4 regions of the Pectobacterium nicotianae genome follow, and region 4 is predicted to be linked to each of the others. Evidence: predicted binding sites of a transcription regulator. Region 4 holds the regulator's gene; each other region holds the start of a gene.
The links. The regulator CRP, encoded in region 4, controls carbon source genes, mostly activating them, when cyclic AMP is high. The targets are predictions, from matches to a motif close to ATGTGANNNNNNTCACAT.
Positions count from the first base shown of each region.

Region 1 (7,496 bases), 2.1 Mb from region 4:
GCAGAGAAGCGGGAATAGAAGACGAAAGAAATTAGTAACTGACGGCAGAAAGATCGATATAAGACGAGAGATCCCGCTGTTCGGCGCGCGGCAAGTAAGGCAGTTCACCCAGCTGCGGTGCCGGAATTTTTTTCCGCAGAACGTGAATGATTTCTGCGTAATTCGCCAGTCCGGGGTTAATACGGTTAGCGACCCAGCCAACCAGCGGCAAACCATCGTTGATGATCGCCTGTGCCGTCAGCAGCGCATGGCTGATGCAGCCCAGTTTGATGCCAACAACCAGCACGACAGGTAGCTGTTCCTGCACCACCCATTCGGAATACGGACGCAGATCGTTCATGACGGTTCGCCATCCGCCTGTCCCTTCAACCACCACGATATCCGCCGTCTCACCCATGTGGCGCAGGCCTTGCGTCATCGTGCAGTAATCAATGGTTCCTTCACTGGCGCTGATTTCATCTTCCCGCAATGCGATAGGGTTAACCATGTTATAGGGCAATTCGAGCGTCGAGGCCGCCTGTAGCAACAGTGCATCTTTATTACGCAGGCCTGCTTCCGTCTCTTCGCACCCTTTTGCTATCGGTTTGTAGCCCGCAACCGATTTGCCTGCCAGCGCCAGTTTTTGCAGTAGCGCCTTGGATACCACCGTTTTGCCAACGGCGGTATCAGTACCAGTGACAAAAATACGTTTCAACATGGGATAACTCCAGACCACCTGAATACCAAAAAACAAGCACAGCCAAAATGCTTTCCAAGCGTGAAAGTCTAGGCTATGCCTCATTCGGGCGGTTTGCGTTAGCGCAATGTTTTGTTGCTCTACGCCTTTATGGTTATCCCTGTAGCAATTTAACCAGCAGCGATCCGTTATAGAGCGCGTCTTTTACCAGTGCCGCTCCAGGCATCGTACCCTGATTGTAGAACTGGGTCGCTTCCACCTGGATGTTGTGGCTATAGGGCGGGAATGATTGCTGTTGAATACAGCCTAAAATGGCGGGGTGTAAAATACTGGCCGCTTTATTCAGGGGGGAGCCCACCAGAATTTTATCGGGATTGAAGAGATTCACCATGATGGCGACTATTCGCCCTACGTTATGGCCGACATCGTTAATGATATCTTTGGCTAACTGATCGCCTTTGAGCGCCGCGTCACACAGGTTCTCAACGCTAAGCGGCGAACCGTGCAGAAGTGAACTCATGGAGGTATTCATGCGCTGTTGCGCCAGTTCCAGCATATTTTCCGTGCTGGCGACGGTTTCCAGACAGCCGTGATTGCCGCAATAGCAACGTTTGCCATAAGGATCGACCTGCGTGTGCCCGATTTCGACCAGATTTCGACTCCCTGCGTGCAGGATACGGCCACCAGTAATTACGCCCGCGCCGACGTTATGGTCGATCACCACCTGAATCACATTTTGGCAATCGCGCGATGCGCCGTATAGCGCTTCGGCCATCGTCCAGGCGCAGATATCGTGCTGCAAATACACGGGCAACCCCGTGCGCTGTTCCAGCGCGGGGCCAATCGCCATTTCCTCAACGTCATAAAACGGCATCCGGTGAATGATGCCCTTGCTGGCATCAATCATGCCCGGCGCGGTAATGGCGATTGCCGTTAGTCGCTCCAGCCGCTTTTGATGACGAATAAAAAATTGGTCAATCTCATTCAGAATACGTTCAAGCAGCGGCTGCGATGACGTAGCGGGAAGCGGGATTTCCTCTTCCACAACCAGCTTGCTGCTGAGATCGCGCAGCGCCAATAACAGGGTATTGTGGCTGATACGTGCGGAAAGATAGTGCCAGGCTTCGGTATCCAGAATCAGGCCGATTGCGGGACGCCCCCTGCTGCCCACATCCTGGTATTCGGTTTCCTGTACCAGATGGGCTTCCAGCAGTTCGCGGACGATTTTGGTAATACTGGCGGGCGCGAGCTGAGCGCGTTTGGACAGTTCGATACGTGATATCGGGCCGTACTTATCGATCAACCGATACACCGCACCGGCATTCATTTGTTTGATTTGATCGATGTGTCCTGGTTGACCGTCGGATATCACAAACCTGGCTCCTACTCATTATATACCCGTCATACTTCAAGCTGCATGTGCGTTGGCTTCAGTCAGTCACCCGAATCACTTACCTGAGTAAGCTCATCGGGATTCCTTCCCTTGCCGCCTTCCTGCACCCCGAATTATTTAGGGTATATCTGGCACTGCTGTTGAAAAATTTATCTTTATTATTGCGGCATGACTATTTTTCACGCTGCAAAATAAAAAAACTGCGGGTATGGTGGGGCTTTTCACTAAACTCGTCAAATATTTGATTCGTTATGTGATTTAGCGCGCATATTTTAACGATTATCCGCCCAGCATCAGCGACATCAGCACTTTCGCAGCAGCACTTTGCGGCTGATGTCGTGCCGTCACCAGCCAGACTTCCGTTGTGGCGTCTTCTTCTTCCAGCAGCAAATATTTCACGCCATCGACCCGAATACGCAAAAACGATGCTGGCAAGATGGACACGCCCAATCCCGCGGATACCAGGCCGACGATGGTCATCGCCTCGCCCACTTCCTGCGTAATGTAGGGGCTGATGCCATAGCGTTTCAGCAGCGTCAGCGTATCGTCATACAGCGCCGTTCCAACCGCGCGCGAAAAGAAAACGAACGGCTCATTTGCCAGCTGTGTGATGTTGATTGCTCGCCCTGCGTCCTGTTGCGCTAGCGGATGGGACTCCTGCACGACAGCGATCAGCGGTTCACGCAGCAGCAACTGATGATCCAGCGCGTCTGGCAACGGATTATTGCGCATAATGCCGATATCAAGCTTACCGTTCAGCAGCGGTTCAATTTGCTGCTTGGTGTTAAGCTCCATCATCTGAATATGCACTTCCGGGTATGTTTGGCGAAAACGCAGCAGGCTGCTGGAGATCTTTTTGATAAACGGTGCGGACGAGGTAAAGCCAATCGTTAATTCCCCAATTTCACCGCGTTGAATGCGGGACGCCCGTTCCGCCGCCTGATCAACCTGACTGATAATCGACCAGGCCTCTTTCAGGAACATCTCGCCTGCTGGCGTGAGCTGGACATTCCGGTTGTTGCGCGCCAACAATTTTGCCCCCACCTGCTCCTCCAGAATCTGAATCTGTTGGCTTAGTGGCGGCTGTGAAATGCGTAATCGTTCTGCGGCTCGGCCAAAATGCAGCTCTTCCGCGACCGCGATAAAATAGCGAAGGTGACGTAGTTCGATATTCATACTTTAAACATATCAATCATGATTATTAATATATTATACAAAATAATATCACTCTTCTATGATCCTCCCATTGTTGTTTTACGCCTGATTTACCCTTTCCGGTAAGGAATTATTGTGAGTAACCTGCCATCTTCTGCATCGAACGAGTGGCCTCTTTCTACGGCCGACGATGCGGATGATATTGCCCCGAAACATTCTGGTAAAACGCCTTATATCACGCGTGGTACGCCACAATTTATGCGCGTCACACTGGCGCTGTTTTCTGCCGGGTTAGCAACGTTTGCCCTGCTGTATTGTGTTCAGCCGCTGCTGCCGGTGCTCTCTCAGGATTTCGGTATTTCTCCGGCGACCAGCAGTCTGTCGCTTTCCGTTTCAACGGTGATGCTGGCGTTTGGGCTGCTGTTTACCGGACCACTCTCCGACACCATCGGTCGTAAGAATGTGATGGTCGTGTCCTTGATGCTGGCCGCGCTCTGTACTGTGATTTGCGCATTTATGACCAGTTGGAATGGCGTATTGGTCATGCGGGCCATGATGGGTCTGTCGTTAAGCGGTGTCGCTGCCGTCGCCATGAGCTACCTGAGTGAAGAAATTCACCCCAGCGTGCTGGCGTTCTCGATGGGGTTATATATCAGCGGTAACTCCATTGGCGGCATGAGCGGACGTCTGGTCAGCGGGGTCTTAACGGACTATTTCCCATGGCGAGTCGCCATCGGTACGATCGGCGTACTGGCGCTCATTGCCGCGATAACATTCTGGCGTATTCTGCCCGACTCACGACATTTCCGACCCGGTTCGCTGCGTCCAAAAACGCTGCTGCTGAATAGCAAATTACACTGGCGCGATGCGGGCTTGCCGCTGCTGTTCCTTGAGGGATTTTTGCTGATGGGCGCGTTCGTTACCCTGTTCAACTACATTGGGTATCGGTTGCTGGCTCCGCCTTATTTACTCAGTCAGGCGGTGGTTGGCTTACTCTCCGTGGTTTATCTCACCGGAAGTTACAGCTCGCCAAAAGCCGGAGCATTAACGGCTCGCTACGGACGCGGCCCAGTGCTAAGCATTGCGATCCTCCTGATGCTAACGGGACTGGGGATGACGGCACTGAGCTCGCTCTTCGCGATCTTTAGCGGGATGATGCTTTTTACCGCCGGTTTCTTCGCCGCCCATTCGGTAGCCAGCAGTTGGATTGGCCAACGGGCGCGGCGTGCGAAAGGTCAGGCGTCATCAATGTATCTCTTTTCTTACTATCTGGGCTCCAGTCTGGCCGGTACGCTGGGGGGATTCTTCTGGCATTCATTCGGCTGGATGGGGATCACCGCGTTCCTGAGCACTCTGTTACTTCTCGCGCTGGTCGTTAGCCTGATACTCAAGCATCGCCTTTAAACGCCTTTCTTACCGGAGTTTGCCTGAATCAGGTAAACTCCGCGCTGTTTCCACGTTATCTCTCTATGACCCCCGTCGAACCTGCTTGAAATAATACCGACCACGATTGCTGAAGTGTCCATTTATCAGTATAAAGATAAGTATGTTGTAACTAAAAAGGCTTTTGCTATGAACCGCTATACGCTAATCGATCGCATGAACCACTGCTTCCAGACGTTAGAACAGAAACTTGCGCTGATGCAGCAACAGTTTGCCGAGTATCGGCTGCTGGCCGGGCGCGTCTATTCCCTTCCGCATGTGGAAAAAGGAACGGAGCACGACCCTATCGAACATATCACCGTCACGCAGTACGTCGGGCAGGAAGCGCGCGATAAAGGGCTAGCGCACTTTCAGCGTCTGTTCATTCACCACTACCCGGAAACGCTCAGCAGTAAAAGCGCTATACGCTTGCCGGGCGCACTCTGCTTTTCCGTCAACGCCGCGCAGTATCAGCAGGCACAGTTGCTCATTGCGGAAATTAACGCACTGAAAAAAGAACTGGAGCAGATTATTACCGTCGAATCGGGGCTAGAGCCGGAACAGCGCTTTGAGTTCGTCCACACGCATTTGAAAGGATTGATCACGCTTAGCGCTTACCGTTCGCTGACGCTCATAACGAATCCGGCATCAGTTCGTTTTGGCTGGGCGAATAAGCATGTCATCAAAAATATGACGCGTGTGGAGCTGCTGGAGAAACTCACCAAGAGTCTGAATGCGGCAAAGCATACGACGCCGTATACCAAAGCGCAGTGGATTGAACATATCGAGCAGGAAATTGACGCGGTCTTGTCGCTGCCGGAAGACGCCATTTTGAAAATTAAACGCCCGGTCAAAGTCCAGCCTATCGCCCGCGTGTGGTATCCCGAACAGCAAAAACAGGTTCAGCATCCCTGCCCGTCTCCCCTGCTTGTGCTTTGTCAGCAAGAATCCGGCGGCGAGATCCCCATTATCGGTGAACTCAATCCTTATGACGCCAATAACATCAAGCATAAACACAAACCGAAAGCGGCCGAACTTCGCCTGCTCATTCCGCGTTTGCACCTGTATACCGATGCGCCGGAATAAAAAAGAAAAAGCCTGCGGGTAAACACCGGCAGGCTATAGGATAAAACGCTGACTATCGTGCCATTACTTTTTCAGGCTACCGACCATATCTTCCGGTCGAACCCACTCATCAAACTGTGCTTCGGTTAGGTAGTTCAGTTTGAGCGCGGCCGCCTTCAGCGTCAGCCCTTCTTTGTGCGCTTTTTTGGCAATTTCTGCCGCTTTGTCATAGCCAATATGTGTGTTGAGCGCCGTCACCAGCATCAGCGATTCATTCAGCAACTGATTGATGCGATCGCGATTCGGCTCGATCCCCACCGCACAGTGCTCATCGAAGCTCTTCATACCATCAGCCAGCAGGCGAATTGATTGCAGGAAGTTATGAATCACCATAGGACGATAGACGTTCAGCTCAAAGTTACCGGACGCCCCGCCGATATTCACGGCGACATCGTTGCCCATCACCTGGCAGCACAGCATCGTCAGCGCTTCACACTGGGTCGGGTTGACCTTGCCTGGCATGATGGAGCTACCCGGCTCGTTTTCAGGAATGCTCAGTTCGCCGATACCACAGCGCGGGCCGGACGCCAGCCAGCGCACATCGTTGGCAATCTTCATTAACGATGCAGCCAGCCCCTTCAAGGCACCGTGCCCGTGAACCAACGCATCACAGGTCGCCAGCGCTTCGAATTTATTCGGCGAGGTCACAAACGGTTGACCGGTCAGTTTCGCCAGTTCTGCTGCCACACGCACCGCGTATTCGGGATGCGTGTTTAGCCCAGTTCCGACCGCAGTGCCGCCCAGCGCCAGCTCACAAATGTGTGGCACGCTGTTTTCGATATGCTTCAGGTTATGCTGCAACATCGCGGCCCAGCCGGAGATTTCCTGCCCCAGCGTCAACGGCGTGGCATCCTGTAAATGCGTACGGCCGATCTTGACGATATCCTTAAACTGCTCGGCCTTGGACGCCAGCGTGGCGTGTAACGCTTTCAATTCAGGAATCAGGTGTTCGTTGATCGCGACAACAGCGGCGACATGCATCGCCGTCGGGAAGACGTCGTTGGAACTCTGACTTTTGTTGACATCATCATTCGGATGAACCAGACGATTGTTGCCCCGCTCTCCCCCCAGCAGTTCACTGGCACGGTTAGCCAACACCTCGTTCATATTCATATTGCTTTGCGTGCCAGACCCCGTCTGCCAGATCGCTAGCGGGAATTCCCCGGCATGCTGACCAGCCAACACTTCGTCCGCCGCCTGAATAATCGCATTTCCCCGATCGGCAGGCAGAAGCGAGAGATCCATGTTGACGCGGGCTGCCGCGCGCTTGGTTTGCGCCAGTGCATAAATCAGCGCACGGGGCATTTTCTCTTCAGAAATACGGAAGTGTTCCAGCGATCGCTGTGTCTGTGCGCCCCATAACCGTTCAGCAGGAACATCAATCGGTCCCATTGAGTCTTTTTCACTACGCGTCGTGCTCATTACCTTTCCTCCTTAAACACACATTCAAATAGTAGAAGACATCGAATCACATCGCCGGGCCTATTCTGATCACACTCACTGGCCTTATCACGCTTATTGGTCTACTAACACTGTCTGGCATCGCGCTACATAAAACATTACCATGAAGCGAAGAAGATGCAGTGTATTCATAATCACTCAAGTAATTAACAGCCAGCATCACAGAAATTAACAATTAATGTAATAGCAGGGAGCCGACATGCAAAAAATGCTCAATTGCGTCCAGCACTACGCCTGGGGCAGCAAACACGCCTTAACTGAGCT
Region 1 covers NZ_CP096821.1:2,514,344-2,521,839, forward strand. Annotated here, with positions in the region: gene bioD (dethiobiotin synthase) at 32-697, opposite strand; gene mlc (sugar metabolism global transcriptional regulator Mlc) at 831-2,048, opposite strand; gene MYB54_RS11330 (LysR family transcriptional regulator) at 2,349-3,245, opposite strand; gene MYB54_RS11335 (MFS transporter) at 3,360-4,628, shown strand; gene tus (DNA replication terminus site-binding protein) at 4,797-5,732, shown strand; gene fumC (class II fumarate hydratase) at 5,796-7,193, opposite strand; gene manA (mannose-6-phosphate isomerase) at 7,432-7,496, shown strand, end outside.
Region 1: mlc (sugar metabolism global transcriptional regulator Mlc) is a predicted target of CRP. The motif match lies at 2,321-2,338, and genes of this name have one in related genera.

Region 2 (7,496 bases), 2.3 Mb from region 4:
CAGCGCGCCTTCACCGTTATTCGCCAGCGGCGAGCAGTCAGCCAGCGCACGGCTCGCGGCCATCAACATACCGTCAGTGATACGTTTGGCACCCGACGCCAGTACACCTAACCCGATACCTGGGAAAATGTAGGAGTTGTTGCACTGGGCGATAGGGAAAACTTTGCCCTGATAGTTAACCGGAGCGAACGGGCTGCCAGTTGCGACCAGCGCTGCGCCTTCTGTCCAGCGAATGATATCTTCTGGACGGGCTTCCACGCGGGATGTCGGGTTAGACAGCGGCATCACGATAGGACGCGCGCAGTGCTTGTGCATTTCACGGATGATTTCTTCCGTGAACAGACCCGGCTGGCCGGATACACCGATCAGGATGGTCGGCTTGGCATTGCGTACCACTTCCAGCAGTGAAATCGCGTCGCTGTTGCAATCCCAATCAGCCAGCAGTTCACTTTTCTGCACCAGCTTGCTCTGGAAATCGAGCAGGTTCGGCAGCTTGTCCGTCAGCAGACCGAAGCGGTCAACCATGAAGACGCGTGCGCGTGCTTCTTCTTCGCTCAGCCCTTCAGACTTCATCTGTGCGACGATTTGCTCAGCGATACCACAGCCTGCGGAGCCCGCACCCAGGAAGGTCACGGTCTGATCGCGTAGCTGAGTGCCTGCTGCACGGCTGGCGGCAATCAGGCTGCCAATCGCAACGGCGGCGGTGCCCTGAATGTCATCGTTAAAGCTACAGATCTCATCACGATAGCGGTTCAGCAGCGGTGTCGCATTTTTCTGTGCGAAGTCTTCAAACTGCAACAGCACGTTCGGCCAGCGGCGCTTAACGGCCTGAATGAATTCGTCAACAAATTCATAGTATTCGTCGTCGGTGATACGCGGGTGGCGCCAGCCCATGTACAGCGGATCGTTCAGGCGCTGCGGGTTGTTGGTGCCGACATCCAGAACGACAGGCAGAGTGTAGGCTGGGCTGATACCGCCACATGCGGTGTACAGCGACAACTTACCGATTGGAATCCCCATGCCGCCGATACCCTGGTCGCCCAGACCCAGAATACGCTCACCGTCGGTTACAACGATGACTTTTACATTCTGCTTGGTGGCGTTTTGCAGCATATCGTCGATATGCGCGCGGTTAGGGTAGGAGATAAACAGGCCGCGTGCGCGACGATAGATATCGGAGAAGTGTTCACAGGCTTCGCCAACGGTCGGGGTGTAGATGATCGGCATCATCTCACTGAGGTGACCGTCCAGCAGGCGGTAGAACAGCGTCTCGTTGGTGTCCTGAATGTTGCGCAGGTACACGTGTTTTTCAATATCGTGTTTGAATTCCTGATACTGACGCCAGGCGCGTTCTGCCTGTTCTTCGATAGTTTCGACGGCTTCAGGCAGCAGACCATGCAGGTTAAAGTTAGCGCGTTCTTCTTCGGTAAACGCGCTGCCTTTATTCAGCAGGGGAAATTCAAGCAAGATTGGGCCAGCGTAGGGAATATGGAGAGGACGTTTGCTTTCGTATTCTAATTCCATGACTTTTTACTCTCGGATAACAGAAAAAACTCAGGTGTTGTCGATAAAAACTGTTGCGGATCTTAAATTACCCAGAAAATATGTACAGGAATTGTTAATTTAAATAGTTACAGATGGCTTGCATCTTAGTCAAAATGCAGGCTTTATCGATTCACCTCTCGTTTCTCACACTTCTCTTTGCTGAAATCCTGTGCTGACCTCTGCCGTTATTCCTCAATAAAGTGATGTTCAATGTCGGTACAGCCCAATTCAGCCAGCATAATTTGCGAAATGGCCCAGTGGCTGACAACCGCATGACGACGCTCAACGACAGCCGCGTGTTTAATGGTGCACGGTTCGTCACCAGCAAGGTTCATCAGATTCAATGCAACTTGCAAAGGCGGCAGGCTCGGGTTGAATGCCGCATTTTCTGCGTAGCGTCCGGTATAAATGTTGCCACTTGAGGTTTCCAGCGCAATGCCGCTGATGGCTTTGCTATAGGGCGCGTGGCTACGGTTGGCGGCATCCAGCGCCCGACGTGCAAGCGCGTTCACATTCTGCAAGGTTACGCCGTGGTTGACGTCATCCATCAGTAAGGTATCGATGTGCAGATCGACGGGGCCAAAGGAATCCGGCAGATAGTGGCTGAGCACCGCAGGCTGGCGACCCGGCAGTTGAATGCGTAGCGACGCGGCATTACGCAATTCATTCATAAACTGACGACAGTGGCCGCATGGCGTGTAGTTCACGGTCACGGCTCGCAATCCACGCTCATTGCGCATCCAGGCGTGGCTGACAGCGCTTTGTTCGGCATGCACCGTTTGCTGCAACTGAACCGCGCTGAACTCCATGTTGGCACCAAAGTAGAAATTGCCACTGAGCCCTTGCGCAATTGCGCCAACCTGAAAATTCGAGATAGGCGCTTGTGCGCAGGCAGCGGCCAGAGGCAATAGCGCAAAGGCCAACGCGTCGGCGTCTAGCTGGCTGGCTTCGCAGACGGCATTCACGTCGTCTGCGGTGAGCATGGCGGCGAAATCGGGTTTATCGATCAAGGGACCGATCGCGGCTTGCAGACTGGCAGGTAATTGCTGGAAGGCGTTTTCAAATCGTGGATGCATATCGGCGTACTCTTTTTACCCGTCAATGGCGTCATGTTAGGTAGCAGAGTAGCAATAAATTGTGATCAAAATCTCTTTGTTGAATGAAAGGGATGCAAATTAACTGCTAAATGCGAGATGTATCTCAATTTTATGGCGGGGCGATGCGAGGCACGCACCATCTCCCGCTAGATTCAGCCTGCGACGTGCAAGAGTAGAGGGAAGATGAGCGGCGCAATCAGCGACGTGATGATCCCGCAGATGACCAGCGCCAGCGAACTGAATGCACCTTCCTGATAGTCAACCTCTGCACAGCGCGCCGTACCGAGTGCGTGTGAGGCGGTACCCATCGACAGCCCACGCGCGGCTTTAGTTTTAATACCGATGCGGTTGAACACACTGTGGCCTAAGACTGCGCCGAGAATACCGACAAAAATCACACAGACGGCGCTGATAGCCGGAATCCCGCCAATCGAGCTGGCGACGGCCATCGCAATCGGCGTGGTGACGGATTTAGGCAGCACCGAGGCGGCGATTTCTGGCGATGCCCCCATCCACAGCGCCACCAGCGTGCCGGAGATAATGGCAGTCAGGCTACCGATAAAGCACACGCTGATGATCGACTTCCAGCGCGCGCGAATTTGGTGCAGCTGTTCATAAAGCGGGAACGCCAGCGCGACCACCGCCGGTTGCAGCAAATCGTTAAGGACTTTACTGCCCTGAAAATAGTGCTCGTAGGGAATCTTCAATACCAGCAGCAGCGGAATAATAATCGCCATCGACACCAGCAGCGGGTTCAACAGGGAAATCCGGGTCAGCACGGCCAGTTTACGCGCGGCGAAAAAGACAATCAGAGTGAGGGGCAGCGACCACCACAAATAGCTGAACATTATTCATTATCCTTCGGCGGCGTACGATCGCCAGCCACGGCTCGTTCACGCTGCATTATCTGGGTACTGAAACCCACAACCAACATCACAATAAAGGTACTGATCAGGCAGGAAACGACGATAGGGCCAAACTGTTGGCTGACCAGATCGTAATAATTCATCACGCCGACGCCGATTGGGACGAACAGCAGCGCCATGTGACGAATAAGCAGGTGGCAACCTGGTTTTACCCACTGCGCGGGCAGAATTTGCGAGGCGAGAAGGGTGAACAAAACCAGCATGCCGATGATACTGCCGGGGATAGTGAACGGAAGTAACGCGGATACCGCATTGCCTGCCAGCAGGCAGAGATAAATCAATGCGAAAGCGCGTAAATACTGCCAGCACACGATGAACGTATTACGCATGGGAAATTCCTGATTAGCTGAGGGGATTATCATAACGCTAATGGAATTGACGTGCCACAGCTCACGAATCTTGTTGGGGAAGGGAAGACTCGCCTGCTTAAAGGGTGAACAAGGCCGTCCAGACTGAGCATGAAAAGGCGTGTTGGGTGGGATAAATTCGGTTCAGCCCCGACGATCGCATTGGTACGGGGCTGAACCGGAAGAAATGAAGGCGGCGACAGCGCTGTTATTTGATGTCTACGCTCCACTTAGTGATGTCGATCTGTCCGTCACCGCTAAAGATCTCGGTGCCAAACTCAACGCTACTGATATATTTTGTATTGCTCATCCAGTTCTTGGTTCCCACCAGATAGTTGGTGAAATGGCGAATATTGAGCGAGGCGTTATTAGTATTGGATGTGCGGACAAAAGAAAAGACATTCCAGCCTTTACCATTACCCGCATTGATCCAACCTTTGAATACGTTCCAACTGCTGCCGCCTAGGAAAACCGTTTCAATATAATCACCCGCAGGGCCGGCATTGGTATTATTTAGCCAGATCATCAATTCGTCGGTAGGAGCCGTGTCCCAACTGGCTTTATCGGTCGTGTGGAACCAAATATCATAAGCCGCGTTATAAGTCCCTGTGGCTTTGATGGAATAGGTGACGTTGCTGGTGATGCTCTTATTGCTGGATAATCTTATTGGTAATCCGCTATTTGCCGTATAGCCCGCAGTCCAGTGCCAGCCGCTTACCAGTGACGGATAGGCTTTGACGCTTGAGCTGCTGCTTGGCCAGTGCCAGTTCCACCCCATGCTGGTTGGGCTATTATAGAAAACGGTTTGCTGCCACCCTTTTACTTCATCTTTTCCCCAGACGTTATTGAATACATAATATTTATTATTTTCAAAATAGAGTTTATCTGCGTCCTTTGAGGAACTGGCGGCAGAAACCGTTAAGGGCGAGAGTAATAAAACAGACAGAATTGCGGGGAGAAAGGTGCGGAAAGTACGCGGCGAATGAGTATTCATAATAAGCATAATAAATCTCCTTTTAATATATGCTCGGGATGTTTCACTCTGAAATTTAGCACGTATTTAGTCAGTGTCTATGGCTGATTAAATATAAACTGTGGTGTGCTTAACAGTTTATTGTTATTTCATTCGATACCAGCATAATTTAACGTGTTACTCATGAATAAAATGAAAATCTTATTCATGAAATAATTATAAGAGCGGTAATGAATAGTGATGATACGACATAAAATAGGGAAAGTGATGTTAAGGCGCACGGGAGTGTGCGCCTTGAGCTGCCGATTATTTAAATAGCCGTTCATCACGAATCGCGGCACAGACCGCATCGGTCAGCTTACGCAGTTCATCAGGCTGAATGATAAACGGCGGCATCAGATAAATAAGTCGGCCAAAGGGACGAATCCAGACGCCGCGCTCGACGAAGAAACGCTGTAGTCGCGCCATATTAACCAGACGCTGCGTTTCCACCACGCCGATAGCGCCCAGTACGCGAACGTTCGCCACCAGCGGCGAATCCGCGCAGGGCTGCAGCGCTTCTCGCAGCTGCTGTTCAATCTGTTTGACCTGCTCCTGCCAGCGGTTCTGCGCCAGCAGCGATAAGCTGGCGTTTGCTGCCGCGCAGGCGAGCGGATTGCCCATAAATGTGGGGCCGTGCATAAAACAGCCCGCCGCGCCGTTGCTGATGGTTTCCGCAACTGTCCGAGTGGTCAGCGTGGCGGAGAGCGTCATATAACCGCCGGTAAGCGCTTTCCCCAGACACATAATATCGGGTGAAATCTCCGCATGTTCGCAGGCAAACAGTTTGCCGGTGCGGCCAAATCCGGTCGCGATCTCATCGGCAATCAGCAAGATCCCCCATTGATCGCACAGTTCCCGAACCCGACGCAGATAGGCCGGATGATAAAAGCGCATGCCGCCCGCACCCTGCACGATGGGTTCCAGAATCACGGCTGCGATCTCATGGGCGTGCGCTGACAGCATCGACTGGAGCGGCGCGATATCCGCTTCCTGCCAGTCGTCGGTAAAACCGCCTTCGTTGATCGCGGCGCATGGAGGCGCATCGATAAACAGGTGGGTCGGCAGATAGCCCTGATACAAGCTGTGCATCGAATTTTGCGGATCGCACACGGACATCGCACCGAAGGTGTCGCCGTGATAGCCATGACGCAGGGTGAGAAAGCGCTGACGGGTTTCACCGCGTGCTTGCCAATATTGCAGCGCCATTTTCATTGCCACTTCGACGGCTACCGAGCCGGAATCCGCCAGAAACACGCATTCCAGCGCATCCGGCGTGATGCCCACCAGTTGGCGGCACAACGCCACCGCCGCCGGATGGGTGATCCCGCCAAACATCACGTGCGACATCTGGCTGAGCTGAGCCTCCACTGCCTGATTGATCGTCGGATGGTTGTAACCGTGAATCGCTGCCCACCACGATGACATACCGTCAATCAGGCGACGCCCGTCATCCAACTGAAGCTCGACGCCGCTGGCTGATACGACCGGATAGCAGGGCAGCGGTTCGGTCATTGAGGTGTAGGGATGCCAAATATGGCGCTGGTCAAAAGCAATGTCTTCCGGGCTCATGATGATCTTTCGTAAACCAAAATAGATTCTATTTGGTTGACAGTATATCGGGTTAATTTACACTGGCGAAACGTTTTTAGTTTGGAGATGCCGAAGTGGCTGACCGCATGTACTGGACGCTTGAGCAAGCGCAAGACTTATTTAATAAACCCTTTCTGGAACTGATGTTTGAAGCGCAGCAGATCCACCGTCAGCATTTTGATCCCCGTCAGGTGCAGGTTAGTACGCTACTGTCGATCAAAACCGGTTCCTGTCCTGAGGACTGTAAGTATTGTCCGCAAAGTTCCCGCTACCGTACCGGGATTGATACCGAACGCCTGATGCAGGTTGAACAGGTGCTGGAGTCGGCCCGTCAGGCGAAAGCCGCAGGATCGACGCGCTTTTGTATGGGGGCGGCGTGGAAAAACCCGCACGAGCGTGACATGCCGTATCTGGAACAGATGGTGCAAGGCGTGAAAGCGATGGGAATGGAAACCTGCATGACGCTGGGGACGCTGCACAACGATCAGGCCGAGCGTTTGGCCTCTGCCGGACTGGATTTCTATAACCATAACCTCGATACCTCGCCGGAATTTTACGGCAGCATCATCACCACTCGTACGTATCAGGAACGTCTGGATACGCTGGATAAAGTGCGCGGCGCGGGCATTAAAGTCTGTTCCGGTGGCATCGTTGGGTTGGGGGAAACCGTGCGCGACCGCGCCGGGCTGCTGGTGCAACTGGCTAACCTGCCGACGCCGCCGGAAAGCGTGCCGATCAACATGCTGGTGAAGGTGAAAGGTACGCCGCTGGCGGATAACGATGATGTCGATCCGTTTGATTTTATTCGGACTATTGCTGTTGCGCGCATCATGATGCCAGCCTCCTATGTGCGCCTGTCTGCCGGACGCGAGCAGATGAGTGAGCAAACGCAGGCGATGTGTTTTATGGCCGGCGCGAACTCCATTTTCTACGGCTGCAAACTGCTTACCACGCCAAACCCCAAAGAAGACAAAGA
Region 2 covers NZ_CP096821.1:3,106,180-3,113,675, reverse strand. Annotated here, with positions in the region: gene MYB54_RS13965 (NAD-dependent malic enzyme) at 1-1,524, opposite strand, end outside; gene cdd (cytidine deaminase) at 1,731-2,621, opposite strand; gene MYB54_RS13955 (CidB/LrgB family autolysis modulator) at 2,795-3,490, opposite strand; gene MYB54_RS13950 (CidA/LrgA family protein) at 3,490-3,897, opposite strand; gene MYB54_RS13945 (GH12 family glycosyl hydrolase domain-containing protein) at 4,124-4,918, opposite strand; gene bioA (adenosylmethionine--8-amino-7-oxononanoate transaminase) at 5,195-6,499, opposite strand; gene bioB (biotin synthase BioB) at 6,595-7,496, shown strand, end outside.
Region 2: cdd (cytidine deaminase) is a predicted target of CRP. The motif match lies at 2,681-2,698, and genes of this name have one in related genera.

Region 3 (7,496 bases), 2.4 Mb from region 4:
TTGTTGCAATCTATACATGCAGGAACAAGGTTATGTGGATGTACAGAATAAAGAGGATATCGCGCCTTTGGCAGATAATGATCAAGCGTAGAAACGAAACCGATTCCACAGAGAGGGCATATCCCATCAGAGGAAGACCTTACTGTATCATATATCCCTCTTCCACTGGCTCCTGCTTTCGATAAGTAATTATCGTATAACTCAACCAAGTCGGCTTTTGTTACATTATCGATAACCACATCATCTGAATGGCCATGCCTAGAATGAGAAAATTGATGTAGAGCCACAGACTCTGCCATTTGCTGATAAATCCGTTCAAATTCAGGTAATTGTGGGCTAATAGCTCTAATGGCAGAAATATTAGCAGAACGACTATTCTGAATGCATATATTGAAGACATCTAAAAAATGATATACAGGTAAAGGAAGTTTTTTCATTTCTATTTCTTACCATTATCCCTATTTGAAATCATACTCTGAAGTAAAAATTGTCCCTCGATACCTATTTTTTTACCGTATTCATTAAATATCTCTTGATAGCTACCGCCATCATCAACAGAAGACTGTAATAGTGCATGAAATCCTGATTTTGTTACTTCTAATCGAAAAACTTCTCGTGTAAGTATACCAAAATTCTCAGCAAATGTTTCTACTGTTGGGCTTGATATACTCATAATTTTTCCATAACGAGTTATTATAGATACGCAACTTTGTGGAATTTCTTGTAATACTACAGGTGAATGTGTAGCGATAATTGCCACACCATTTCTGTTTGAGAGTAAATCACTCAATGCTCTGGTAAATGCAGAAAGTAGAGGCGGGTGCAAATGACTTTCTGGCTCATCAATGAGGAGAAGTGTTTTTTCCTCTACCTTCTCAACAAGTTTTGTAAGCGTAAGAATAACAACAGCATGACCTGAACTCATTTTAGAAATTAAGTGCAGCGCTGCTTTTTTAAGATACTCATCACTTGTAATAGTCGCTAGAATTTTAAGGTTCATATCTGCAAAATTACTATCAGACTCTAAAGTTTTGACTGCTTTTAACCATCTTTCTTTTTTAGAGTTATCAACAAAACAATTTGTCAAACTGCGATAAAACTCAAGATGTAGTTGAGGTAAACTCTTAAGTACCTCCTGAGATTTTTGTTTCAAACCAATATAGTAATAACAAGTTCCCCCTGAAGGATCAGCTCGTTCCGATGGCGGGTCAAATGGATCAAAAACACTAAAGGAAACGGAAACAATACTACTAAAAAAATCATTACTAATTACTTTTCCAGCTCCAAATAGGTTATTCTCCTGGAAATTCCCTTTAGAAAAATCTTGATTAATAACACTAGTAATCATTCCATTCAGTAGTGTGGTTTTACCTACTCCATTACGTCCAATAATTGCATGAATATTTGTTTTTGGTTTCGAAAAAGGTTCAACTTTGAATTGTAGTAATACCTCTGCAAGGTCATCAGTTGATGGACGAATGAAACTGAAATCATAGGAAGTTAATTCAACACCGCCACCTAAAACTCGCTGAAATTGCCCCTTAACAGCAGATAAGCTTACAAACCTTAATAAGGATGTACCGAAAACGCTCTCATCTACTATATCTTCAATAATTTGAGGATTAAAAACAATATCGTTAAGTCCAGTTAGTAGCTTTTCTTTGGTTAGGCTAGACAAATCATTTGCAATCGTCTTGTAGTACCCAACATCATCACCAAGTGAGAAATAATCATCAGAAAGGTTGGTAAATGTGGAGTCCAACGTACTATGCGTTGTTTGTTCTACCTTTTGTCCCTTAAAACCAATTTTCACGCTTCCGAGATCATGTTTAGTACCATCTTCATCAAAGACGATTAAGTAGAACATTGTCACAAAAGAATAATCATTCCAGTTATCTATTCTCAGATAAGCAGTATTTAAACCAGACGAAGGCATCGCTTGATTGCTGGGAATTAAAGTAAAGTTCATATAGTATTCTTACATAAAATTATCTAAGCATTGCATATAATCATACACCCTAACTAATCTAATTTCTTTAGTCGTTAAGAAAAAACTGTACATTATTTTAGAACAGCCGTTCTGATTTATTAAACATCTACATACCATTAGGTTGCTCAGACTAGGACTGATAACAGACAGGATTGCGAACCTTTTACGTACATCTTCTGAAGAGCTTTCAATCTTAGTTGAAGGTTTACCTGCTTCAAATACCATTGACATAGCAACCGAATCAATAATTTCATCGAGAAACTACTTAGTAGGCTATCCCAATAGGATTTTATTCCAAACAATAATGCCACAGGAAAAATGCAGCATCGCTTCATAGTTCTCGACTTTTTTCTCCCAACGGATCAGGATTCGACGAAAGCGGTTCAGCCAGCTATGTGCTCTTTCTACCACCCAACGACGTGCTTTAAAGCCATCTGTCCTGATAACTTCTGATTCCTCTTTCCTCGACCTGATATGCGGCACATAACGACGTTCTTTCAAGCTGTTTTCCAACCACTCAGCGTCATAACCTTTATCCATGCACAAATGCAACCTTCTCCCAGGACGCCCCGTCTCAAGCGAATCAAGCGTCGCTGCAACCAGCTTGATATCGTGGGTATTTGCTCCAGCAACCACCACAGAGAGCGGCAAACCGTTAGCATCGGTCAGCAGACTGCGCTTTACGCCCTGTTTTCCTCTGTCTGTGGGGTTACGACCATTTATTGGCCACGATTTCCTCCATCATTAATGCTCATTGTTTATTAATGATAACGCCTTTTGGGATAGATTCTTAATGCTACTGAAGCATACCCAAGTAGTGAATGACGTTATTACTTTATCTGACTTTTATCTCAATTTTTATCGCACATTGTCGTCTGACTGTGCCGAATGCCTTATGACGGCTAACCTCGCCGCCATAGGATAGGGGGAGGAATCTAGTGGGTGTTTTTTGTGCGATATAGCCGGCGTGGGTGTCCAATCTTGCCGTAACGCATTTCGATGTCGAGGAACTGGTTTTCAACGCAGAACTCCAGATAGCGGCGCGCGGTCGTTTTACTGAGCCCGGTTTTTTCGACGATATCATCGACAGAATAGAGTGTCTCGCCGTCATTGTTGGCAAAAATCTGCTTGATCAGCCCCAGCGTGTTCTCTTCAATACCTTTTGCTGACGAGGAGGTGGCTGTGCCGGATGATTGCAACTGATAGAGAATATCGACGTTCTGCTGATCGACAATTTTGTAGGTGTGCTGCGTTTTCACGAATTGAATAAATCGCTCCAGCGAAGAGCGCAGCCGTGGGTAGGAGAGCGGTTTGATAATGTAGTCAAAAGCCCCGCAGCGAATCGCCTGAGCGCAGGTATTCATATCGCTGGCGGCGGTAATAAAGATGACGGAACAGTCCATCCCTTTGAGCAGTTGGCTTTCAATCAGCGAAACTCCTTCGCCGTCAGGCAAATAGTTATCCAGCAGGATCAGGCGCGGCCTGTGCTGCTGAAGGAGCTTTTTGGCTTCAAAAAGCGTAGCGGCAATCCCGACGACACGCAGATTGAAATGTTTCTCAATAAATTCAGCATGAATAGTTGCCAGCTTACTTTCATCTTCAACGATTAAAACATCGAAATGTTCAGTGTGCTGCATGGTGTGAATCCCTGTTAGTCTCTGAATTATAAAATAGTGTGTCCGCTATACCTCAAGCGGCCTGTGCGTTGTTCACTACGCGCCGCTCAACTTATTGGGGGGACATCGGAATAAATAGGGAAAATATGCTGCCATTCGGCTGGTTGGCCGAGACTTCGATCATTCCCTGAGCCTGATTGACGTAGCTGGCGACCAGATGCAGCCCCAGCCCGTGATCGCCCTGTGTTTTGCTGGTCACGCCCATTTCAAACAGGCTATCGGCAATGGCCGGATCGATACCCGTTCCCTGATCGGCGACTTCAATAACCAGCTCTTGTTCGCTGTTATAGATATACACCTCGACAGGATAATGTGGCGCGGTGGTGGCTAATGTGGCTTCCATCGCGTTATCCAGCAAATTACCAATGATGGACATCAGTTCCGTTTCGCTCAGCGTGGGGGGAATGTGGGTGAGCTGGCAGCGTGGGTCGAAAACAATCTCAATGCCTTTTTCCCGTGCCGTCGCGTACTTGCCAAGCAGCAGCCCGCACAGCGCGGGTGAACAGAAGCGACGCGAAACAAAATCCAGCACCACCTGCGCGCTTTCCGACTGCGCTTCAATATATTTGATGGCTTCGTCATAGCGTTTTAGGTGCAGTAGCCCGGCCAGCGTCGCTGTCCAGTTCAGCTGTTCGTGGCGCAAAATGCGCAGACTATTCGCGTAACGCTTCACCTGACTGAGTTGCATGCTAAGTGTGTGAATATCGTTTTTACCGCGGAAGCTGATGACCCAGCCCTGAAGCTCATCTTCCAGCATGATCCGCACTCTGCTGGCAATCACGGTAGCGTGGTTAAAACGGCAGATTTCATCGTGGGTGTCGCTGTTCCACATGGCCTCGCCGGAGAAAAAGGGCACAGGCTTAATGACGGTATCAATCGGCTTGCCGCGCAATAGGTAAGATGGTTCGTTCAGCCCGAGGATTTCTTTGGCGGCATGGTTAATGGCAGCAATGCGGTGCTGCTTATCAATGGCGATCACCCCTTCGTAGATCGATTCGAGCAGAGCCTTCTGCTGTCTGACCAGCATACGAATCTCAAGAGGTTCGAGGCCAAACATCTGTTTCTTCAGATTCCGCGAGAACCACCAGGAAAAGAGAAACAGCGCGACAAACATCGCCAAAATCGCCAGCAGGATATGCGCCAGTTTACTGAACGTCAGATTATCGATATGGGTTTTTAGATAGCCGACGGAGACAATACCAATAACCTGGCCGTCAGCGACGATTGGCGCTTTGCTGCGTAGCGAGACGCCTATGCTGCCGTGGCGCACGGTGATCACGCTTTTTCCCGCTAATACGTCGAAGTTATCGCCGCCGACCATCTGCGTGCCGACGAGCTTGTCGCTTTCCGCGTATTCAGAATGAAACAGATGACGCGCCTGATTATCGCCGATCACGATATAGCTGGCGTCGCTGCGCTGTTTTAATTGCTGTGCGAGGGTGTATATCTGTTTGATATCTCTATTTTTTACCGATTCAACTAGTGTCGGGATGATGGCGATTTCTCTGGCCTGTACCTGCGCGCGCGTACCCAGCTCGGAATACAGCTGCTTATCGATATCGTGATAATAATAAATACCCGTCATCAGAAGTAATGAAGAGAAGAAGACGATCAAATAGATAAATAATTTGATATGAAAGGAAAGTCCCACTCTCATGATGTGCGGTAACCTGCTGATGAACGAAAAATAGCTGATGAATTTATCACGAATGGTAATAAGAATGGGCTGAGAGGAAAAAACTTGTGAGCAATAACACGTTTAAATATGTTGTTACCAATATGATGGTGGTAATAAATAGATAAAATTAAACGCATCTGTTTTCTTTAATAAACAACTTAATTACGTTTTATCAACATAGTCATTTTTAGGAAATAAAAACCATAAACTCCATAGAAACCGTAAAGTTTATTTTGCGTGTAAAATCATCTAACTGCCTGCCTAATAAACGATTTCTGAATATAAACCATAAAAACCATAAACGCCTTTAAAACTCATTTTTTAATTTGAAGGGAATCACATAATAATAGTTAACCGCCCCCTATCATTCGCGGACAAAATAAAACGGGGACAGAGTTATGAGTACGACTGATGATTCATATATTGTGGTAAATAATGAGGCGGCTGGGAAGGCCTCATTAAAGGAAAAATGGTGGCACGTTCTGGATACCTATAAAGTAGGTATTATCCCTGTGCCACTCTTTGTGCTGGCGGGGGTATTAATCGGTATCGATTGCCTGAGTGGCAAGCTGCCGAGCGACATCGTCGTGATGGTGGCGACGCTGGCGTTCTTCGGGTTTGCCTGCGGCGAATTTGGTAAACGTCTGCCGATTATCGGCAAGATGGGGGCGGCGGCAATCTGCGCGACCTTTATCCCCTCGGCGATGGTGCATTATGGCCTGCTGCCGGACGTTGTCGTTGAATCCACGACCAAGTTCTATAAAAGCACCAACATCCTGTATCTCTATATCTGCTGCATTATTGTCGGCAGCATCATGAGTATGAATCGGCAGACGCTGATTCAGGGCTTCCTGCGTATTTTCTTTCCTATGCTGTGCGGTGAAGTTGCCGGCATGCTGGTGGGCATGGGCGTAGGTATTGCGCTCGGCCTGGATCCGTTCCAAATCTTCTTCTTCCTTATTCTGCCGATTATGGCGGGCGGGGTGGGTGAAGGTGCTATCCCATTGTCTATCGGCTATGCCACGATTCTGCATATGGATCAGGGTGTTGCGCTGGGACGCGTCTTGCCTATCGTCATGCTGGGCAGCCTGACTGCCATCATCCTTGCCGGTGTTCTGAATCAGTTGGGTAAACGCTATCCACACCTGACCGGTGAAGGCGAACTGATGCCGAATAAAGACAATAACCTGAGTGGCGGCGCAAGCAGCGCACCGGCTTCTGCCTTTAGTGGCAAAGCAGATGTCACGACGATTGCCTCTGGCGCGCTGCTGGCAATCCTGCTGTACATGGTGGGTATGCTTGGTCACAAAGTCATTGGCCTGCCAGCACCGGTTGGCATGCTGTTCGCGGCGGTGTTGGTGAAGCTGGCTCACGGTGTTTCACCGAAAATGCTGGAAGGTTCTCAGGTCGTTTATAAATTCTTCCAGACCTCTGTGACGTATCCGATTCTGTTTGCCGTTGGCGTGGCGATTACGCCGTGGCAGGAACTGGTGAACGCTTTTACGATTCAAAACCTGCTGGTGATTATTTCTACCGTGGTGACGCTGGTCGCGACCGGTTTCTTTGTGGGTAGAAAAATCGGTATGCACCCGATTGATGTTGCCATTATTTCCTGCTGCCAGAGCGGACAGGGCGGTACCGGTGACGTCGCCATTCTGACGGCAGGTAATCGTATGGTGCTGATGCCATTCGCGCAGATTGCTACGCGTATCGGCGGTGCGATTAACGTGTCGATTTCACTACTGGTGCTCGCCAACTTTTTAGTCTGATGCCATGCAGAAAATAAGAAGGCGCTGGGCTAAAGAAAGATTGTATTAAAAATGAGTTGAGTTAACGAAATAAAAACCGCCAATGCGCGTGGGCTTATTTTGCACAGGAAATATTATGAAACTTGCAAGCTATCGTTATAACGGTAAGGACAGTTACGGCATTTATACGCCAACGGGATTAATCGATCTCGGCGGTAAAATTGGTCACCGCTATCCCGATCTGAAAACACTGCTGGCGCAGAATGCGTTACAGGTGGCACACGAATTCAGTATGTGCACGCCGGATATTCCGGTCGCGGATGTGACGTTCTTACCGGTTATTACCGCACCAGGGAAAATCCTGTGCGTGGGGATGAATTACGCCGCTAAACGTCAGGAATTTA
Region 3 covers NZ_CP096821.1:2,858,027-2,865,522, reverse strand. Annotated here, with positions in the region: gene MYB54_RS12840 (HNH endonuclease) at 1-437, opposite strand, end outside; gene MYB54_RS12835 (AAA family ATPase) at 440-1,969, opposite strand; partial or broken gene MYB54_RS12830 (IS5 family transposase) at 2,264-2,707, opposite strand; gene MYB54_RS12825 (response regulator) at 2,926-3,627, opposite strand; gene MYB54_RS12820 (ATP-binding protein) at 3,719-5,323, opposite strand; gene MYB54_RS12815 (2-hydroxycarboxylate transporter family protein) at 5,743-7,113, shown strand; gene MYB54_RS12810 (fumarylacetoacetate hydrolase family protein) at 7,229-7,496, shown strand, end outside.
Region 3: MYB54_RS12815 (2-hydroxycarboxylate transporter family protein) is a predicted target of CRP. The motif match lies at 5,669-5,686, and genes of this name have one in related genera.

Region 4 (7,496 bases):
TTCAGGAACCGTTTTTACTCAGGAACCCTTTGAATCAGGAAACATAGCGTGATTATTCCCTGGCAACAGCTCGATCCAGAAACGCTGGATAACATCATCGAATCTTTCGTTCTGCGGGAAGGCACCGATTATGGCGAACAGGAGCGTTCGCTGGCGCAGAAAGTGGAAGATATCCGCGGCCAACTCCAGTCTGGCGAGGTGGTGTTGGTGTGGTCTGAGTTGCATGAAACCCTCAATATCATGCCGCGTAACCAGCTCAATTCCGGAGGTCATGCCCCCTATTGAGCATGCCGAAAGTCGTGAAAGAACGCGCCAAACATGCTAACAATGATGACAATTACGTCTTTTTTGAGGATGCGCGCAGGCCTTCGGTCTACGCGGGCATCGCGATCACGGAGTCACGCACCTTATGTCACATCAGCATCCGATTATTGCGGTTACCGGCTCCAGCGGAGCGGGAACCACGACAACCAGTCTGGCCTTCCGTAAGATTTTCCAGCAGTTTGATCTGCGTGCCGCCCAGTTAGAAGGCGATAGCTTTCACCGCTATACCCGCCCGGAAATGGATATGGCGATTCGTAAAGCGCGTGATTCAGGGCGCCACATCAGCTATTTCGGCCCGGAAGCGAATGATTTCAGCCTGCTGGAACAGTCGTTTATCGAATATGGCCTGCACGGGCGCGGCCAGACGCGTAAATACCTTCATACCTACGATGAAGCAATTCCCTATAATCAGGTTCCCGGAACGTTCACGCCGTGGGAGCCAATGCCGGAACCCACCGACATCCTGTTCTATGAAGGGCTCCACGGCGGCGTAGTCACAGAGCAAAATGATGTGGCACAGCATGTGGATTTACTCGTCGGCGTGGTGCCGATCGTCAACCTGGAATGGATTCAAAAGCTGATTCGTGACGTTAATGAGCGCGGCCACTCGCGTGAAGCGGTGATGGATTCCGTCGTCCGCTCAATGGAAGATTACATCACCTATATCACGCCACAGTTCTCTCGCACACACATCAACTTCCAGCGTGTGCCTACCGTAGACACCTCCAATCCGTTCGCCGCCAAATCGATTCCATCACTGGACGAAAGCTTCGTCGTGATTCATTTTCAGGGATTGGACAATATTGATTATCCCTATCTGCTCGCCATGTTGCAGGGTTCCTTTATCTCCCACATCAACACGCTGGTCGTTCCCGGCGGGAAGATGGGATTGGCGATGGAATTAATCATGGCGCCGCTGGTACAGCGGTTAATTGAAGGGAAAACCATCGAATAAGCATCGAGATACACGGGGCGACCACAGGGGTGAGGCCTCCCTACGAGAACCTCCCCCTGTGTTTCCCCTAATAACAGGCTTAAGTGACCAGAATGAGTGCCCAGAGAAAGGGATTATTCCAGTACTCTAATTTCGTGGCTGTGCGTTACCTCAACGGCTTTACCCAGCATCAGTGCCACAGAGCAGTATTTTTCCGCCGACAGTGCGACGGCTCGTTCAACAACTTTGTCGGTCAATCCTTTTCCCGTCACGATAAAATGCAGATTGATGTGGGTAAATAAACGCGGCGCGTCAGACCGACGCTCTGACGTTAATTTCACTTCACAATCCGCTACATCGTTGCGGCCTTTTTGCAGAATCGATACCACATCAATCGCACTGCATCCCCCCACAGACATCAGCACCATTTCCATCGGACTGGGCGCTTTATCACCGGAATTGCCGTCCATCAATATCTGATGTCCTGATGCGGATTCGCCCAAAAACGTTAAGCCTTCAACCCATTTTACCCGTGCCTGCATGATGCCTCTCCACTAAAAATTTTTTGAAAATTTATACCGTTACTGTACAAAAACCAGCGTTAATCAGCGCTTTGTCATGCTGAAGCGAGACAACACAAGACACGTCCTTAAAGCTGTGTTAAAACGAAAATAGAATAGACCTTTTCTGGACAAACCCAGAAACGAAGAAGATGATGACCTGGCCAGACATACCCCAGCCACGTTTACGGTGCGGCAAGGCAGCAACCGGAAAATAAAGGGTACAGTGGTTTCAGTATATTCCCTGACGTCATTCTGCCTAGACTGAATTTTATTTTTTTAGCAGTTAAACACGCCGTACAGGGAACTCTGACCCCTGTAATTTGCGCAGTGAATTACAACAGAGGATGATAGCGAATGGTTCTCGGCAAACCGCAAACAGATCCAACTCTCGAATGGTTCCTTTCCCATTGTCATATTCACAAGTATCCATCGAAGAGCACGCTGATTCACCAAGGTGAAAAAGCAGAAACGCTTTACTACATCGTGAAAGGCTCTGTCGCAGTGCTAATCAAAGATGAAGAAGGCAAGGAAATGATTCTTTCCTACCTCAATCAGGGCGATTTTATCGGCGAGCTCGGCCTGTTTGAAGAAGGTCAGGAGCGCAGCGCCTGGGTGCGGGCAAAAACTGCCTGTGAAGTGGCTGAAATTTCCTATAAAAAATTCCGCCAGCTCATCCAGGTTAACCCGGATATCCTCATGCGTCTGTCTGCGCAAATGGCCAGCAGACTTCAGGTTACCTCTGAGAAAGTCGGCAACCTCGCCTTCCTTGATGTGACCGGCCGTATTGCCCAAACCCTACTCAACCTGGCCAAACAACCTGATGCCATGACGCATCCAGATGGCATGCAAATAAAAATTACCCGTCAGGAAATTGGGCAAATCGTTGGCTGCTCGCGTGAAACCGTGGGCCGCATTCTGAAAATGTTAGAAGACCAGAACCTGATCTCTGCACACGGTAAAACGATTGTCGTTTACGGCACTCGCTAAGCCCCTGTCGCTGTACCCTACCAATAAAAAAGCGTGAAGCCTCGGCCTCACGCTTTTTTTATGGCGAGCTTCCTGCTCACCACCCTACGGGTCGTTGCTAACGCAACGCTGAAAAACGTTCCCTGCGTTTTTTTATGGCGTGCCATCCCTGGCCGCCACCCTAACGGGCCGTCGCAAGCGACGTTGAAAAACGTTCCCTACGTTTTTTTATGGCGTAACGTAATCAGTTTGCTGCGTTAACGACCTGCGCGACGGCTTTAGCGAATTTCGCCATCCCCTGCGCAATATCATCTTCATCAATGATCAACGACGGTACAAAGCGGATCACATTCGGCCCAGCCATCAGCACCATAAGCCCCTGAGACGTTGCCGCCGCCAGAAACTCGCCCGCACGACCATGCCATTGCGGTTTCAGTTCTGCACCCAGCAGCAAACCCATACCGCGAACCTGTTCGAATACACCGAACTGCTGATTGATTTTCTCAAGCTCACTGACAAAGCGATCGTGGCGATCCGCCACGCCTGACAGCACTTCTGGCGTATTGATAATATCCAGCGCGGCTTCCGCCACCGCACAGGCCAGCGGGTTGCCGCCATAGGTGGTGCCGTGTACCCCAACCGTCATGGCCGATGCGATCTCTTCCGTCGTCAGCATTGCACTAATTGGGAAACCACCGCCCAGTGCTTTAGCCGTTGTGAGAATATCCGGCGTAATGCCGTAGTGCATGTAGCTGAATAGTTTGCCAGTACGCCCCATTCCGCTCTGCACTTCATCAAACACCAGCAGCGCCTTGTGCTGATCGCACAGATCGCGAACGCCTTGTAAAAATTCAGGCGTAGCAGGCGTAATCCCCCCTTCACCCTGAACCGGTTCCAGCACGACTGCACAGGTATGATCGTCCATCACCGCTTTAACAGCAGCCAGATCGTTGAAGGGTACATGAACAATATCGGCAGGCTTAGGCCCGAAGCCATCGGCATATTTAGGCTGTCCGCCGACCGAAACGGTGAACAGCGTCCGACCATGGAATGCATTGTAGAAGGAGATGATCTTGGTTTTATACGGACTATGGCGTTTAACCGCATAGTGACGCGCCAGCTTAAAGGCAGCTTCGTTGGCCTCGGCACCGGAGTTAACAAAGAACACACGGTCGGCAAAAGTCGCATCAATCAATTTGCTGGCGAGGCGCAACGCAGGCTCATTAGTGAAAATATTGCTGGTATGCCACAGCTTTTCACCCTGCTGCTGCAACGCATTCACCAATGCAGGATGACAGTGACCCAGCGCCGTAACCGCAATACCGCCGGAGAAATCGATATACTCGCGACCGTCCTGATCCCAGACGCGGCTCCCTTTACCTTTCACGGGTACAAACTTCGCGGGTGCATAAACTGGCAAAATCACTTTATCGTGAGTATCCCGTGTCACTGCTTTCTGCTCTGCTGCCATTTGCTGCCTCACTCTGCTGTCCATCATATCGGAATGAAAATATAGTCACTAAATATGCATAAAAAATCAATTTCAGGCAATATTAAATCGGCTACTGAGGAGAATAACTTTCTATATCGCTAAATTTTAAGGAAATTATCCAAAAGCTGATGCCCTTGCTGGCTAAGAATGCTCTCTGGGTGAAACTGCACCCCTTCCAGCGGCAATGCGCGATGGCGAATCCCCATAATCTCATCACGCTTTCCTTCATGTTCGCTCCAGGCCGTGACTTCAAAGCAATCGGGTAGCGAGGCGGAATCAATAATGAGTGAATGATAACGGGTGACCGTCAACGGCTGTGCCAACCCCGTGAAAACCCCCGTATCGCTATGCGCAATCGCTGAGGCTTTCCCGTGCATGACCTGCCGTGCCCGCACCACACGCGCGCCGAACGCCTGTCCCATCGCCTGATGGCCAAGACACACGCCCAAAATAGGCAATTTATCGGCAAAGTGACGGATTGCAGCCAGTGAAATGCCCGCCTCGTCCGGCGTACAAGGGCCCGGTGAAATAACCAACCGCTCAGGCGCAAGCTGTTCAATCTCACGCAGCGTCAGTTCATCATTACGCTTCACCACAACCTGTGCACCAAGCTCACAAAAGTATTGGTAAAGGTTGTAGGTAAAGGAGTCGTAGTTATCGATAATTAGCAGCATATTGACTTAATCTTTTGATAGATATTGGTTATTTAAATTAACTCCACGTTTGATACCAGCAATAATACCCGAAAATTATGTCGATGCGTTTTTCATAGGCGAGTGCAACACAGGTTATTGCATCTGTATACGCGATTAGAAGGATGACACGACGTTGACGCTAGCTGCATCCAGAGGCGAGTGGATGATAGGAGGCAGAGATTCCAAATGAAATTGGAGAACAGTGCGGAATCTCTGGTTTGGTTCTATATTGATTAAGCGACAAGCATGATCGTTAAACGTCATCCAGGATAAAGGTTATTGGTACCTGATAAAAACCATCAACATATTCAGGCCTTAGCTCAGCAACGGAGCTATCTGGCTTTTCCCCATATAGTTTGATTGCTATATCTGTCAGAGTGTTAGTCGTTACAGCATCTTTCGCGCTAGACTGGAATATGCCTATCGATGATAAATAATCCAGGGGGAAATTAAACCGATAGACGCCAAATTTATTTTCATTTCGGATAATAATATCCATGGGATTCATAATCTTATTGCCTTTTAACGACAATTTAGGAATGTAGGTTGTGAACTCGACAGGCGCTTCATCTCTAATTTCGGCCCACGTGACATTGCAACTCTGATTCGCAGAAGCAAGTTTTCCTTTCGCTTTGAAGGCATCAGAAAGGCATAAGCCAACTTTGCTTCCGGTTAAAGGTTCCATCGTAGACTTACGGATAACGTTAATAATAAATTTTACAGCATCCTGCTGTGTTGATTTAACGGAATTACACTGACCTTTTTTAAAGATAAATTTATCCAACCGTTCATTAATATCATCCCTGTTATTAATTAATGCTGCATTTATTAATATGGATTTTCCACCGACTTCACTGTGTGCTTTATATGTCAGGCTACATAGGCTGAATGCAACACCGGATAAGATAAAAGTCCTTCTGCTAATCATTACTCAGTCCTCCAGGCTCATCAACTCATCCTCAGCATGGGACATTATTGTCATGTTTGATGAAGGGTATGTTACACAGGATAATATATACATTCCTTGTTGGGCAGTGTTGAGGAACGACTGATCGCTATCCTGGTAACTACCAGATATCACCGTGCATGCGCAAGATGAGCAGGCACCAGCCCGACAGCTATAGGGAAGGTCTATTCCGGCCTGCTCAGCAGCATCAAGTATATAGGTATCATCACTGCATGTTATTGTATCCGTTTTACCGCAATTTAATATAGTTATAGTATATTTAGCCATAATGTATCATCCTTTGAAATTATTAATTAAATACAATCCATTAAGATGCATAGTTTATAAAACCACTACCTATTTATTAATCTAATTATCAATACTATTGTAATACCAATGAATAGAGCGTTTATTAATTTCACTTTATTATACTCACTCTAATAGCATGGCTTTTCTTGAATTCAAAAATGGATCAGAACGTACACATCGGAATCATTCCTTTGCACTGAGTAACACAAGCGTGGAAGCGCGAACTTCCATAATCACCAGGAATACCAATGAGATAGGAGCACTCCGCAATACATTGCTCTATCTCTTTAATGGAAATATTGTTATTAATAACAACATCATCTATTGTTTTATTTTTAACAACGCAAGATTTATCACTTTCTATAAAATTTGCTTTCCCATTTAAAAATTTAATAGAGACAATTTTATTTTCTGAACCCACTGCGTTGCTAGAAAACAAAAATAAAGATATAAAAAATGGAAAAATAATTGATAACATCGACATCCTTAACATAAATAAATCCTTTCAAGATATGCTAATAATCATTTAAACCCTATAATTCACTTCATTTCCCATTAGAAAAACCTAACCGTTATGCCTCATTCACATCCTTATTCACATAAACCGTGAAGCCGTCTGGTTTTAAATCGGGATGATCAATAGAAATATCATTTATCACCTTACCGGTTAAGGTATAAATTAAGTGCCCGGCAACATGCAGGCACCTTTCATACTCTTCCTGAGGTAATTCAGTTTTCAGCACCGCTAATTCTGCTTTGATTTGTTCGATAAGAATGATTGATTTATCAATTAAACTTGCTGCGATTTTTTTATCTGAAATGAACATATTACGATCCTGGTGATGTGTTTGAAAATGGCTTCCCTGTATTCCAATCACGCTACCTCTCACACATTTAACAGTCAAGAAAAACCAATCTTGTCAACAAAAAATATGTGGCGAAAATATTTATGCAGATAAACGGTTGCAACACATGGCCAGCCTCCCTCTTTTTAGTTATTTTTAGCGCTCCACAACAGTGAGCGGCAATCTTCAACGACACAACGTCTCTGCAAACAGAGGAAAATCGGGGCTATGTGTTTACACGATGTCAGAACATAAAGTTAGCACAATAATAATTACATAGATCACAAATAATTTATTTCCGTAATAACCATCTTTATTAATAGGCCTTATTTATTAGATTCATTACAGTAAACGATTACCCTGAAATTATTTTTAACAAAAAAACAATAACCACAAAAACCCATGAATTAATTAATTTTTTG
Region 4 covers NZ_CP096821.1:433,134-440,629, reverse strand. Annotated here, with positions in the region: gene MYB54_RS01880 (hydrolase) at 1-52, shown strand, start outside; gene MYB54_RS01875 (YheU family protein) at 49-285, shown strand; gene MYB54_RS01870 (phosphoribulokinase) at 410-1,279, shown strand; gene MYB54_RS01865 (OsmC family protein) at 1,393-1,800, opposite strand; gene crp (cAMP-activated global transcriptional regulator CRP) at 2,176-2,808, shown strand; gene argD (bifunctional acetylornithine/succinyldiaminopimelate transaminase) at 3,032-4,258, opposite strand; gene MYB54_RS01850 (aminodeoxychorismate synthase component II) at 4,378-4,953, opposite strand; gene MYB54_RS01845 (hypothetical protein) at 5,228-5,902, opposite strand; gene MYB54_RS01840 (2Fe-2S iron-sulfur cluster-binding protein) at 5,906-6,208, opposite strand; gene MYB54_RS01835 (hypothetical protein) at 6,393-6,707, opposite strand; gene MYB54_RS01830 (hypothetical protein) at 6,802-7,056, opposite strand.